DNA from 2 places in the Gelria sp. Kuro-4 genome. Region 1 is predicted to be linked to the other one. Evidence: predicted binding sites of a transcription regulator. Region 1 holds the regulator's gene; the other holds the start of a gene.
What was found. The regulator ArgR, encoded in region 1, controls arginine synthesis, uptake and breakdown. The targets are predictions, from matches to a motif close to ANTGNATAAANATACA.

Region 1 (7,380 bases):
TGCCTTGAGTGCGTGGGGTGAATACAGGTCCGGTTCGGCGCCCAGGGGCCCAGGGGCGCCGGAGCCGTTGCTGTTGAAACCTCACGTGCAAAAGAGGCTAGGAAACGAGAACGCTGTCGGGGAAAACCCCTAGACTGCCCAATCAGGTTGGGGCAAAGCAAGGATTAAAGTGTGGACTAAGTGGTAATCTAGTCCTGTGACCGGCGACGGCACAGAACAATCGTAAAGGGAAACCGCCTGAGCGGCAACGTTCAGGTGATTGTTGGGAAAACCTACTAGACCTTAAGCCGCAACGTTTACTTGCTTGTGCTACCACCTGCCGGCAAACATATAACTCTTTACGTCCCTCTTTATTCTGGAGCCCAATGCTGGAGTGTGATGAGGTGAAGGCCTCAGGTTCCGGTTCGGGTGTATGGCGACACGGCCTGAAGGTGGCCCTGCTCACGTTTTGCCTTTCACTCCTTTTAGGCTTGTTCTCCAGCGTGGTGGTACGTCGGGTACCACTTTTTTTGGCTTTTTTGGTCCTGCTGGCCATTATAGCTTTAGGTATCGTTTTTGATATCATGGGTGTGGCGGTGACGGCGGCGGAGGAGCCGCCGCTGCATGCCATGTCCGCTAAGCGTACCCCCGGTGCCCGGCAGGCAATTCGCCTGCTGCGCCGGGCTCCGGCCGTGAGTAATTTCTGCAATGATGTCGTGGGGGACATCGCAGGGACCCTTTCCGGTGCCACGGGGGCAACCATAGTGTTTTACCTCATCCGGCGCTATCCGTTTCTGCAGGAAGATGTTGTGTCGCTCATTATGATCGCCACTGTCTCGGCCCTGACCGTGGGCGGAAAAGCTGTGAGCAAGCATTTCTCGATTGCGAAGGCCGGCTGGATAACTTTCCAGATGGGGAAGGTTTTTGCCTTTTGGGAAAGAATACTAGGAAGAGAGCTTCTAGCTACCAAGAACAACCGCCGGAGGTAAAGAAATGCCCGAGCTTCTGGCACGCATCCATTCCCTTTCCGACCTCGGTAAGCTGGACCTCAAGGAGCTTTACCGCCTCGCGGGCGAGCTGCGAGAAATGATTATCACTACTGTAGCTAAAAACGGTGGCCACCTGGCGCCTAACCTGGGGGTGGTTGAACTTACCGTCGCCCTGGGCAGCGTGCTGAACCGTCCCGGTGATAAGATCATCTGGGATGTGGGCCACCAGGCTTACGCGTACAAGCTGCTCACCGGGCGCCGGGAACGTTTTTCGACCCTGCGCCGCCCAGGCGGCTTGAGCGGCTATCCCAGGCGGAGCGAGAGTCCCTATGATTACTTCGGCGCCGGGCACAGCAGCACCTCGCTGTCGGCGGCGCTGGGCTTCGCCATCGCCCGCGACTTGGCAGGCGATAAGGGCACTGTCTGCGCAGTTATCGGTGATGGTTCGCTCACCGCCGGGATGGCGTTTGAAGCCCTCAATCACGCCGGGCAGCTGCGGAAAAAGCTGATCGTCGTACTTAATGACAACGAAATGTCCATCAGTAAGAACGTGGGGGCCCTTGCCGCCTATTTAACGCGGCTGCGCTCCGACCCCGGATACTTCCGCCTGAAAGAGGACCTGGAGTTTTTGCTGAAGCGGATACCGGCCATCGGCCCGCAGGTGGCCCGGACGGCCGAACGGGTGAAGGATGCGGTGCGCTTCATGCTGGTGCCCGGCACCCTCTTTGAAGAACTCGGCTTCACATACCTCGGACCAATCGACGGGCATGATATCGGCCTGATACGCAGCGTTATCAGCCGTGCCCGGCACGTCGACGGGCCGGTTCTGGTGCACGTGCTGACGAAGAAGGGCAAGGGTTATCCGCCTGCGGAAAAAAGCCCCGACCGTTACCACGGGGTGGGACCGTTTGTCATCAAAAGCGGCGCCCCGGTTGCGGCGCCCACTACTACCTACACGGATGTTTTCGGCCAGGCCTTGGTGGAAGAAGCAGAAAAAAATCCCCGCATTGTAGCCATTTGCGCCGCCATGAGCTACGGAACGGGCCTCAGCGAGTTCGCCCGGCGTTTTCCAGACCGCTTTTTTGATGTGGGCATCGCGGAACAGCATGCCGTCACGCTGGCCGCTGCCCTGGCGGCCGCCGGCCTGCGCCCGGTGGTGGCAATTTATTCCACTTTTTTGCAACGCGCGTACGACCAGGTCCTGCACGATGTGTGCCTGCAGAACCTACCTGTGGTGTTCTGCCTGGACCGCGCCGGTTTGGTAGGAGAAGACGGTGCCACCCACCAAGGCCTGTACGATCTGGCATACCTGCGGCACATACCGAACATGAGCCTGGCTGCTCCCCGCGATGCTGCCGAACTGCGGCACATGCTGGCCCTGGCGCTGGCTCGTAACGGCCCGGTGGCCATCCGCTACCCGCGCGCGGTGGCCGAAGCGGCATACACCACCGCTGCCGGGCCGGGCTGGGGGGAAGGTGAAGTTCTCAGGGAAGGCCGGGACGGCATGGTGCTGGCCGTAGGTAGCACGACGCTCCCCAGCCTGCGGGCGGCCCGCCGTTTAGAAGAAAGCGGTATCAGGGTGGGGGTTACCGACGTGCGCTTCATTAAACCCTTACCGGCGCCGCTTTTGTTGGCGTTGGCCCGGCGTTATCCCCGCTTTCTTACCGTGGAAGATCATGCTTTGGCGGGGGGCTTCGGCAGCGCCGTGCTCGAACTGTTCAGCGACAGCGGGGTGCTGGTGCCGGTGAAACGCCTGGGGATCGGGGATAAGTTCGTGGAACATGCCAGCCGCACGCGGCAGCTTTGCGAAAACGGGCTGGACGAGGAAGGATTAAGGGAAGCCATGCAGCTTTACTTCGGCAGTGAGGCCGGGCAGCAGCCCGTGGCCTTGGCCCAGGTGGCACAGGCCCATGGCCGGTAAACGCCTGGATGTGCTCCTCGTAGAAAGAGGCCTGGCACCGACGCGCGAGCGGGCCCAAGCCCGCGTGCTGGCCGGTGAAGTCTTGGTTAACGGCCGGCCGGCGGAGAAGCCGGGAACACGGGTTCCGGCGGGCGCCGAACTCACCCTGACCGGCTCCGAGCTACCCTATGTGAGCCGCGGCGGCCTGAAACTGGAAAAGGCCATAAGGAGCTTTCAGCTTGATTTCGCCGGCAAGGTGGTGCTGGACGTGGGCGCTTCCACCGGCGGGTTTAGCGATTGCGCGCTGCAAAACGGCGCCGCCCGCGTTTATGCCGTCGACGTCGGTTATGGCCAGCTGGCTTGGAAGCTGAGGCAGGACCCGCGGGTGGTGGTCCTGGAGCGCACCAATATTCGTCACCTTGCCCCCGGCACCCTGACCCCGCCGCCGGAGATAGCCTGTATCGATGTCTCTTTCATCTCGCTGACCAAAGTGGTGCCTGTAGTCGCGGGCCTCTTGACCGGACAAAAGGAGATCGTAGCCCTGGTGAAACCCCAGTTTGAAGTGGGAAAGGGCAGGGTGGGTAAGGGGGGCATCGTACGAAGCCCCGCGCTGCACCAGGAAGTGCTGGCGGAAATCGTGGCGGAAATCGGGAAGTACGTAACGTGCGCCGGCGTCGATTATTCGCCCATCAAGGGAACAAAGGGCAATATTGAATACCTTCTCTACGCCCGGGAAGGCCCCACCGTACCTTTGCCCAGCCTCGCCGCTGTGGTGGCGGCCGCCCATGCCGAGCTAGATGCAGCCCGCGGTTAAGCCAGGGCTCCTTGAAGGAGGCCTGGCTCTTTCCTTGCAGCGCAAACGCCCTTAATTTCGCCCGGTGGGGAGAGCGTACAGGATTTCGCGCCCTGCCGGCGAATTACAAAAGGGAGGGTGTAGGGTGACTCCGAGCGATGTTTACGCACTGGGACTCATAATTGCTATCTTTATCCTGTATACTACCTCTACCCGCCTGGCACGCCGGCTGTCCCGCCGGCGCTGGCAGGGAGCGAAGCGCAGCGAGCTTAAGGCCGGCGAGTTACTTAAAGGCTACGGCTTTCACGTGGTACGCCGCCGGCCCAGCGCCCGTCTCTTAACCAAGGTGAACGGTCGCCCCCATTACCTTACCGTGCAAGCCGATTTCCTGGCCCGAAAAGGGTTTCATACTTATGTGGTAGAATTAATAAGCGGCCAATTTCCTCCTACCCTGGGTAGCGACGCCCGCCAGAAGCTGCTTTTTTACCAACTGGCCTTTCACCCTTGGGGCGTTATCCTGCTGGATACGGAAAAAGGGAAACACAAAGAGGTGACCTTCGGTCACGCTTGCGCCGGGCGTACCTGCGCCCTGTTGGGGCTCGCCGGAACGGTCGGGTTTATTCTCGGCGGCGCTGTGGTCTACATTTTGGGTAAGGGGATGCGGCTGTGAAAGTAACAAACGTGGCCTTGATAGTGAACAAGGAAAAAGCACCGGCCCGGGAAATGGGGCGCTTTATTGTTACATACTGCCGGGAGCACGGCTTAAACGCCTACTTGTTGCCTGTGGACGCCGCTTTTCTCGGCTTTCCTGACCTGGCCACATCGCTCCATAATCTGCGACAAACAGCAGACTTGGTCATCTCCCTGGGCGGCGATGGGACGCTCCTGGGTGCGGCACGGCTCTTCGCCGAGGCCGGCGTTCCTGTGCTGGGAATCAACCTGGGCCGGCTGGGTTTTCTGACCGCCGCCGAGCCGGAGCAGTTGGAGCAGGCCCTGGCCCAGCTGGTGCAGGGACGTTGCAGCGTGGATGAACGCACGCTCCTTAAAGCCGTTATCCGGCGCCGCGGCCAACAAGTGGAGGAGTCCTTGGCGCTCAACGACGTGGTCATCACCAAGGGAGCTTTCGCGCGCATCATCGCCGTCTCTTGTTACATCAACGGTGAATACCTTACCACCTACCCCGGCGATGGGATAATTGTCGCCACGGCCACCGGCTCGACCGCCTACTCGCTCTCGGCCGGCGGACCCATTCTCAACCCGGCCTTGGACTGCCTGATCATAACCCCCATTTGCCCCCACACCCTCTCCGCGCGCAGCATCGTGATCTCGGGACAGGAGACGCTGCGGGCGACGGTCAGTTCCGACCACGGGGACATCATGCTCACGGTCGACGGCCAAAAAGGTTACCCCTTAGAACCGGAAGACAGCATCGTGGTCACCAAGGCCCCCTTCCGCGCCCGGCTGATCCGTCTGCCTGGGCAGTGCTTTTACCGTATCCTGCGGACCAGGCTGCAGGATACGCCCATCGTGGAGGGACCGGACCCTGATCAGAGGTGCAAAGAAGGAGAGGAGGGCGAAGGAACAGAATGAAGGTACGGCGGCAAATGAAGATCCTGGAACTTATTAACGCACAGCCGATCGAGACGCAGGAGGAGCTGGCCGAACTCTTAAAAAAGAGCGGCTTTGAGGTGACGCAGGCCACTGTTTCCCGCGACATTAAGGAGCTGCGCCTCATCAAGGTACCGAGCGGCCAGGACCGCTACTGCTATGCTCTGCCCCCTGAACTGCCCAAAGGCACCATTGAATCCCGGCTCCGGCGCATCTTCCGTGAATCAGTCTTCAGCATGGACAGCAGCGAAAACCTCATTGTAATCAAATCTTTGCCGGGTTCTGCACAGGCAGTGGGTTCCGCCATTGACAGCCTGGATTGGGAAGACATCATCGGGACAGTGGCGGGGGACGATACCATACTTGTGGTCATCAAGCGCAAGGAAAAAGTAGCCGAGGTTTTAAAGGGCTTTGAACAACTGATGGGGTAGAGGTGGTACCGTGCTGGAAGCCCTCACGATCTACAACTTCGCCTTGATCGACAACCTCGCTCTTGAGTTTTCCGCTGGTCTCAACATTCTCACCGGCGAGACCGGCGCCGGCAAATCGATCATCATCGATGCTTTGGGGATGACACTGGGGGAACGTGCCTCCGCGGAGTACATCCGTGCGGGCGCCGGCAGCGCCCGGGTGGAGGCCTGCTTCAGCTTCCCGCCCGGTCACCCCGTGGCGGGCGCCCTCGCAGATCAGGGCATCGCCGCTCAAGACAACAGCCTGGTTTTAGCGCGCGAACTCAATACCTCCGGCCGCAACGTCTGCCGGATCAACGGACACCTGGTGACAACCACCCAGCTCAAGGAAATAGCCGCTTTTTTAGTGGACATCCACGGCCAACATCAACACCAAAGCCTCCTAAACCCAGGAACACACCTGAGCTTTCTGGATGCTTTAGGCGGGACGGAGCACCTGGCTTTGGTGGCGGAGGTACGCCAGCTATACCAGCGTTTCCTCAACCTAAAGGCGGCGCTGAAAAAGTACGCGGCGTCGGAGCAAGAGAGGGCCCGCCGCCAGGAAGTGCTGAGCTTTCAAGTTAAAGAGATCGATGCTGCTAAGCTGCGCAGCGGCGAGCTGGAAGAACTTAAGGACGAGCAGCGCATCTTGGCGCAGCAAGAAAAATTGGTGACGTTGGTACAAGCAGCCTATGGCCTTCTGTACGGCGCCCAAGATGAAGCAGGCGCCCTGGCGGCGTTGAGCCGCGCCCAGGCCCTCCTCCAGGAAGCCGCAGCCATTGATAAACGCCTGGCCTCCTTGGAAACGGCGGTGGCGGGTGCCCGCTACGGTATCGAGGAAGCGATCCCGGAGCTAAGACACTACCAGGAAAACTTTAGCCTCGATCCTGGGCGCCTGGAGGCGGTCGAAGACCGCTTGCACCTCATCGGCGATTTGGCCCGCAAGTACGGAGCCACCGTGGAAGAGATCCTGGCCTACCGTGAGCAGGCAGCCTGCGAACTCGAAGAGCTCGCCCGGGCCCGTGAGGACGGCGCCGGCATTAAAGAAGAGCTCAGCGCCACCGCAGGCTGCTTAGCGGAACGTGCGGCGGCCTTGTCCCGGGCCCGACGCGAGCTGGCCGCTGCTCTGGAGACCGAGTTGACGGCGGAATTGGCCGACCTGGGGATGGCCGGCGCCTGTTTTAAGGTGGCCTTTTCTTACGAAGAAGACCCCTGCGGCTTGCCGTGGCAAGGCAAAACGCTTCGACCGGGCCCTGATGGTTTTGATCGGGTTGAGTTCCTCCTCGCCGCCAATCCGGGCGAGCCGCCGCGACCGCTGGCCAGGATTGCTTCTGGGGGTGAACTGTCGCGAGTGATGCTGGCCATCAAAACCATTCTCGCGGCCTACGACTCCGTCCCCACGCTCATCTTCGATGAAGTGGACGCCGGCATCGGCGGCCGTGCCGCCCAGGCGGTGGCAGCCAAGCTGGCGGAGGTCAGTCGTTATCACCAGGTAATTTGTATCACGCATTTGCCGCAAATCGCCGCGCTGGGCGATGTGCACTTTCAAATTTCGAAAGCTGTGCGCGCCGGTAAAACATTCACGGAAGTGGCGCAGCTGACGCCCGCCCCGCGCATTGAGGAGCTGGGACGCATGCTGGCCGGGGCCAAGGTAACCGCCGC
Region 2 (7,380 bases), 390 kb from region 1:
TCGCGGTCCCGCTGCATCAGGGTGTGGGCGCGCAGGGCCTGCATCAGGTAGTGGGCCAGGTCGCCGCCCAAGCTTTCATCGTACAGGTTGGGCACGCCCAGCATGCGCTCCACCTTGGCCACGCCGGCCTCCGTGGGCGCCACTGTGCGCGCCTTCTCGTCCACCGTGTAGTCTTCCTCCGGCTTCAGGTGCGGGACGATGCGGGCGAATTTGTAATAGAGGTCGGTGGACTGCTCGCCCTGCCCGGAGATGATGAGCGGCGTGCGCGCCTCGTCGATGAGGATGCTGTCGACTTCGTCCACGATGGCGTAGTTGAAGTCGCGCTGCACCATCTGTTCCTTATAGAGCACCATGTTGTCGCGGAGGTAATCGAAGCCGAACTCGTTGTTGGTGCCGTAGGTGATGTCCGCGCTGTAGGCCCGGCGCCGGGCGGCAAAGTCCAGGTCGTGGACGATGAGGCCGACGGAAAGGCCGAGGAACTTGTAGACGGCCCCCATCCACTCGCTGTCGCGCTTGGCCAGGTAGTCGTTCACCGTGACGATGTGCACGCCCCGGCCGGTGAGCGCATTCAGATAGGCCGGGAGCGTCGCCACCAGGGTTTTACCTTCACCGGTCTTCATCTCGGCGATGCGCCCCTGGTGGAGCACAATCCCACCCATGATCTGCTCGTCGAAGTGCCTGAGACCCAGGGTACGGCGGGACGCCTCCCGCACCACCGCGAAGGCCTCCGGGAGCAGGTCCTCCAGCGTCTCCCCGGCGGCCAGGCGCTCCTTGAATTCGGTCGTTTTGCCTTTGAGCGCCTCGTCCGACAGGGCCTGCACCTGAGGCTCATAGGCGTTTACTTCTTCCACCTGCCGGGCAAGCTTACGTACTTCACGTTCGTTATCGTCAAAGATTTTCTTGAGTAACCCGATCATCAAAACACCCTCTTTATGGGTCTCTCAGCGGCAGCAATGAAACCAGGGCGCCCCTTCCTCCGTAAGCGCCGTCTCTTTATTTTAGCATTTCGCCCGCGTCAAGACAATAGAAAAGGCGCCCGCGCGGGGCGCAGCTCCCAGGCACGCTCAATCACCGCCGCAAGCGGAGAGTGCGATCGCCATGGGGACAGGTCGGGCCCTTATCTCAACTCCGGATTGCCGACCTGTCCCCCACTCCTATTAGCCCCAGGCAGGCATTTCTCCACCGCCTTGAGCGTGGCCTGCGCCACACCCATGGCCATGTCCCCCGGGATAAAGCTGGCCCCGGCCAGGCTCTCCTCGCGCGCCGGCGTCACCGCCGCCACGGTCACCACCGCCACCGGGCGCTCGCCCACGTCGAGGAGCCGCAGCCCCTCCAGCGCCAGCGCCACCTCGCCCTTCAGGTACTGCTCCACGGCGCTCAACGTCGCTACGGCCACCAGGCGCAGGCGGTTGTGCGTGGCCGCCGCCCCCTGCGCCTCGCCGGTAAAGAGCTCTCCCTCTATCTCCAGGCCCACGCTGCAGCTGGCGCGGGCCCCGCTCACCTTCACATTGACATCCACCACGCGCACCCAGGCGGCCGCCCCCGGCAGCCCCGCCTCCCAATCCAGCTGCGCGACACTCACCTTTTTGTGATCGATGGGAAGGTTAAAGTGCGCCATGAACGCGGATTCGATGTCCCGGACGATCTGCTTGGGGCTGCGCCCTGCCCCGGCCAGCACGTGGATCTCCTGAATGGCGCTTGTCTCGTCGAGAACCACACGGGCCGAGATTACGTCCCGTATCTGGCGCAGGATGCCCTCCAGCTCTGCTGCCGAAACCCCTTTTTTGATGTCGGGCAAAGTTCTTCCTCCATTCTCTTCTAAGTTGCAGGCATCATCCCCGGGCCGCGCACAAGAAAATGGTGGCATACAAACGGCTCTGGCATTGCTGTCGGACAAGGAGGGAGAAGCAAGAAAAAGGCCGAAGGAAACCCACGTACAGAATAATCCATGTAATTTACCTACCTGCTATTATTTTCGACCTCAGAGAGATTTTTCCTGCTATGCCTGTAACCCGGGACAGGCACGGGCCAATATATTTGTAGTGTTGTATAGTGTCAGAAAGCAAGGCCGGCCCCGCGCCCCCGGGCGGCGCGGCGGCCGGCTCGCCTACGTTCTTATCAAGTTAGGCCGGTCGTCACCGCCGTGCGGGAAACAGGCCGGCGGGTCGGCCTCGGCGGCCGTGCCGGGTGCCCGCACGAGCTTCTTAACGCAGCGGCTCGATGAGCCCGTAGTTCCCATCGCGCCGGCGGTAGACCACGTTCACCTCTTCCGTTTCGGCGTTGCGGAACACGAAGAAATCGTGACCCAAAAGGTTCATCTGGAGGAGGGCCTCGTCCACCGGCATAGGCTTTACGGCGAAGCGCTTGGTGCGCACCAGGTGCGGCTCTTCTTCATCGGCCGGGCGCCCGCCGACTCCGGCGGCCAGGTCCAGGACGCTGCCGTTTTTCACTTTACGGGCGAGGCGGGTTTTATACTTTTCAATCTGCTTCTCCAGCTTTTCAATCACCATGTCGATGGAGGCGTACATGTCGCCGCTGGCCACTTCGCCCCGGAGCAACCGGCCGCCCACCGGCACCGTCACCTCCACCATGTGCCGGTCCCGTTCCACCCCGAGCGTTACCGTGGCTTCTGTAATGTCGTCCAGGAGTTTCGGGAGCTTGCCCATTTTCTTTTCGACATAGTCGCGCAAGGCAGGCGTGATTTCGATGTTTTTCCCGCGGACAGTGATCCGCATCCTGACCACTCCTTTCTACGCGAAAGCCTGCGTGCGTGGGGCCGCACGGCAACCCGATTCCCGTAGGAAACGTCTCCCGGGTTGCCATGGGGACAGGTCAGTCCTCACGGCAAACTCACCTGCCGGAAGAAACGTACCCTGGGTTGCCAGGGGGGACAGGTCGGGCCCTCGTCTCTACCCCGAATTGCCGACCTGTCCTGCTTGCGCCGGTCATCCCGGCTACACGGCACACCCACCTCCCGACAGAAACGTCTCCCGGGTTGCCATGGGGACAGGTCAGTCCTCACGGCAAACTCACCTGCCGGAAGAAACGTACCCTGGGTTGCCATGGGGACAGGTCGGGCCCTCGTCTCTACCCCGAATTGCCGACCTGTCCTGCTTGCGCCGGTCATCCCGGCTACACGGCACACCCACCTCCCGACAGAAACGTCTCCCAGGGTTGCCATGGGGACAGGTCGGGCCTCACGGCAAACTCACCTGCCGGAAGAAACGTACCCTGGGTTGCCATGGGGACAGGTCGGGCCCTCGTCTCAACCCTGAATTGCCGACCTGTCCCCATACCGCTAAACAGACCTGTCCCCATACATTATTCCCCGCGCCCGAGGAAAATCCTTCCCGCCCCGCGCAAACCAAAAGGGCCTTCGGTGAGCTTCCGAAGGTCCGAAGGTCCAGCTTAGAGGATTTTGCTTAAAAACGCCTGGGTGCGCTCATTCTGCGGGTTCTGGAAGATGGCGGCCGGTTTGCCTTCCTCGACGATCTTCCCGTCGTCCATAAACAGCACCCGGTCACCCACCTCGCGGGCAAAGCCCATCTCGTGGGTCACCACCACCATCGTCATCCCGTCGCGGGCGAGCTGCTTCATCACATCCAGCACCTCGCCGATCATCTCCGGGTCGAGCGCCGACGTGGGCTCGTCAAAGAGCATCACCTTCGGCTGCATCGCCAGCGCCCGGGCGATGGCCACGCGCTGCTGCTGCCCCCCGGAAAGCTGCCGCGGGTAGGCGTCCGCCTTCTCGGAAAGCCCCACCTTCGCCAAGAGGTCGCGGGCGATCTCCTCCGACTCCGCTTTCCCCATTTTGCGCACCTTCTGCGGCGCCAGGGTGATGTTATCCAGCACCGTCATGTGCGGGAAGAGGTTGAAGGACTGGAACACCATCCCCACCTCCTGCCGCACCCGGTTGATGTTGGTGGCCGAGTGGTTGAGCTTGATCCCGTCCACCACAATCTCGCCCTCGCTCGGCTCCTCCAGGTAGTTGATGCAGCGAAGGAGCGTCGACTTGCCCGAACCGCTCGGGCCGATGATCACAACAACCTCGCCTTGGTCCACCTTATTCGTAATGCCTTTAAGGACGTGCAGGTGCCCGAAGTGCTTGTGCACATTCCTAAGCTCGATCACCTGTACCCAACCTCCTCTCCGCCCGCCGCACCACTTGGCTGAGGGACAGCGTAAGGATTAGATAGATAACGCCTACGGTGATGTAAATAGGAAACGGCTCTACCTTGCGCCCCACCATCATCTGCCCGTAGCGCATGAGCTCCGGCACGGCGATGGTGGACATGAGGGCCGAATCCTTAAGGAGCGTAATGAATTCGTTGCCCAAGGCCGGCATGATGTTGCGGAAGGCCTGGGGCAGGATAACGTAGCGCATGGACTGACCAAAGGTCATACCCAGGGAACGTGCCGCCTCGCGCTGGCCGCGATCGATGGACTGGATGCCGGCGCGCACAATCTCCGAAACATAGGCGCCGCTGTTGATGCTGAAGGCCAGCCAGCCGGCGAGCTCCGGGGGGAGATTTACGCCCGTCACCTGCGGCAGCCCGTAATACACCAGGAAAAGCTGCACCATAAGCGGCGTGCCGCGGATAACCTCCACGTAAAAGGTGGCGATGCCATAGATTACGGAGTTCTTGGACAGGCGCGCCATGCCGCCGAAAGTACCGATCATAAGTCCAGTAAGAACGGAAAGAAACGTGATCAGAATGGTGACGCGGACGCCGATCAAAAGGAGCGGCATTATCTGCGGGACTACTCCCCAATCCATACCTTGTCAATTTCTCCTCTCCCCAGGATGACAAAGAGACACACGACGGCCGGCGGGCAAAGCGCCCGCTGGCCGCCACCTGTGCTCCCCGGTGGTAGTGCTTTACTTAAACCACTTATCGTAAATCTGCTGGTAGGTGCCGTCTTCCTTGAACTTCTTGAGGGCGGCGTTGATCTTGTTCAGGAGATCGGTGTCCTCCTTGCGCAGGGCGATACCGGTGTACTCGGCCACGAACGGCTTGTCGCTCACCAGCTTAACCTTGTCGGCGTGCTTGTTGGCGTAAGGCACGCCCACCGGCAGGTCCACCACCACGGCGTCCAGGTTCCCGTTCTGCAGGTCCAGGAACGCCTGCGGGTAGTTGTCGTAGCGCTTGATCTCCTTGATGTCCACCTTTTTGCCTGCGTACTCACCGGTGCCTTCCTGCATGCGGGTCAGGACCTCATCGGCGGTGGTGCTGATCTGCACGCCGAGCTTCTTGCCGGCGAAGTCCTTCTCACTCTTGATCCCATCGTAGTCCTTGCGAACCATAATCACCTGGCCGGCCTCAAAGTACGGGTCCGAGAAGTTCATCTTCTCTTTGCGCTCGTCGGTGATCGTTACGCCGGAGATGATCACGTCGTACTTCTTGGCGAGCAGCCCGGCGAAGATCGTCTCCCAGGCCACATCGGTGAACTCCACCTTCATCCCCAGCTCCTTGCCCAGGGCGTTGGCCAGGTCGACATCGAAGCCTTCAAACTCTCCCTTGTCGTTCACACTTTCAAAGGGTGGGAACGCCGCGTTAAAACCTACCCGGAGCACCGGCTGCTCCGCCGGCTGCTGCGCCTGGCCCTGCTCCGCCGGCTGACCGCCCTCCGCCGGCTTTTGCGGCTCCGCCGCCGGCTTCGAGCTGCAACCCGTCACCAGAAGCGACACCGCCAGGAGAACAACCAGGCCGAGAGTGAAGAACTTTTTCACCACTTGAACCCCCTGTCCGCGTTATTGCCGTCCTTCATGTTCATCATTATACACGCCGAGGCATAATGTTACAAGTCCCAATTTCAGCCGTGTTGTGCGCCTACGCTCCGCTGCCTCATCAGTATGCATCTTTATGCATATTTATGCCGGTGCCTCTCCCTGAGCTTCGACTCTCACCGGTCCCCGTTCGGCCCCGATGGCCCGCGTGTGCCGGCTGCCCGCTGCGCGGACAGGTGCAGCGCCTTATGTCACCTGCGGCACCGGCTACAGACCCGGTTGCATGCTCCTACGGTCCCTATGCCTGCACCGGCGGGCCACTTTCCTGTGGATAATGTGGATAAACCTGTTGAAAACTTCCGCCTCAGGGGCTTGTCCTGTGGGCAAACCTGGGGAGAGCTCCGCGCACCGTGTCGAAGTCCCACGAACGGTCCCGGTCCCTGTCGCCTATTGCCGTGGGAGTTGCCGACCTGTCCTATCCTGCGCCGGTCCCCACTGCGCACACGCACACCCACCTGCCGAGAGCAACGGATCCTGGGTTGCCATGGGGACAGGTCGGGCCTCACGGCACACCCACCTTCCGACAGAAACGTACCCTGGGTTGCCATGGGGACAGGTCGGGCATGGGGACAGGTCGGGCCCTCAATGGTCACCCTGGATTGCCGACCTGTCCCCCACTCCTATCCCCGAATTGCCGACCTGTCCCACCCTGCGCCAGTTCCTACTACGCACACGGCACACCTACCCGCCGAAAGTAACGGATCCTGGGTTGCCATGGGGACAGGTCGGGCCCTCGTCTCCTCCCCAGATTGCCGACCTGTCACCTCTCCGGAAGCCTTTGTGCAACTCCACGGCACACCCGACTTCCAAAAGAAACGCCTCCAGGGTTGCCATGGGGACAGGTCGGGCCCTCGTCTCTACCCAGAATTGCCGACCTGTCCCCTCTCCTCTAATACAAAAACCCGGGCACCACCTGCCCGGGTAATTTGTCCTTCGTCCGGTTACCTCACGTTGGCCGCCCGCATTGCTTCATAGCACTCGCGGCAGTACACAGGGCGGTCGTTGCGCGGCTTAAAGGGCACCTGGGTGGGCTGGCCGCAGTTCGCACACACAGCGTCGTACATCTCCCGCGGGGGCCTGCCAGCGCCAGTACGGTTGGCATTGGCCTGCTTGCGCGCCTGTCGGCATTCGCGGCAGCGCGAGGGCTCGTTGGTGAAGCCCTTCTCCGCATAAAACTCCTGCTCACCGGCCGTAAACACGAACTCTTTGCCGCAATCCCGACAGGTTAGCACTTTGTCCTCAAAGGCCATGCGAAAAAATCCCCTCACTTTGGATTGATTACCATAGCTTAGCTGACCTGGTCTTTGCCCCCACACCCGCCTGCTGGAAGTCTCGCTCCGGGCCTTCGCCCCTCACTACTCCTTCTCTCCGGGCCGCTCGGAAAGCCCTGTTCAGAACCGGCCACCCTCCGGTCCTCAGGCCCCTCCCGCGCTCCCGGGCAGGACTTACCCCTAAGCCGCCCCATGCTCAGCAGTCCTTCAACTGCCTTACGTGGATCGTTTCGCCCGCGGCTGGCATCGATTTGCAACCACAGACCTAAGCCATTGGTAGCCTCATTATAGAGCAGCTGGCAGAAAAAAGCAAGCTGTTTT

Region 2: a site for ArgR is predicted at 5,856-5,871, ahead of K5554_RS11445 (basic amino acid ABC transporter substrate-binding protein). Genes of this name have one in related genera too.

Annotation. Positions count from the first base shown of each region.
Region 1 covers NZ_AP024619.1:1,886,428-1,893,807, reverse strand. The annotation lists gene K5554_RS09530 (hypothetical protein) at 384-968, shown strand; gene dxs (1-deoxy-D-xylulose-5-phosphate synthase) at 973-2,889, shown strand; gene K5554_RS09520 (TlyA family RNA methyltransferase) at 2,879-3,682, shown strand; gene K5554_RS09515 (hypothetical protein) at 3,807-4,331, shown strand; gene K5554_RS09510 (NAD(+)/NADH kinase) at 4,328-5,251, shown strand; gene argR (arginine repressor) at 5,248-5,700, shown strand; gene recN (DNA repair protein RecN) at 5,711-7,380, shown strand, end outside.
Region 2 covers NZ_AP024619.1:2,279,053-2,286,432, forward strand. The annotation lists gene secA (preprotein translocase subunit SecA) at 1-917, opposite strand, end outside; gene K5554_RS11425 (hypothetical protein) at 1,118-1,798, opposite strand; gene hpf (ribosome hibernation-promoting factor, HPF/YfiA family) at 2,205-2,735, opposite strand; gene K5554_RS11435 (amino acid ABC transporter ATP-binding protein) at 3,409-4,131, opposite strand; gene K5554_RS11440 (amino acid ABC transporter permease) at 4,118-4,777, opposite strand; gene K5554_RS11445 (basic amino acid ABC transporter substrate-binding protein) at 4,880-5,731, opposite strand; gene K5554_RS11450 (zinc-ribbon domain containing protein) at 6,730-7,038, opposite strand.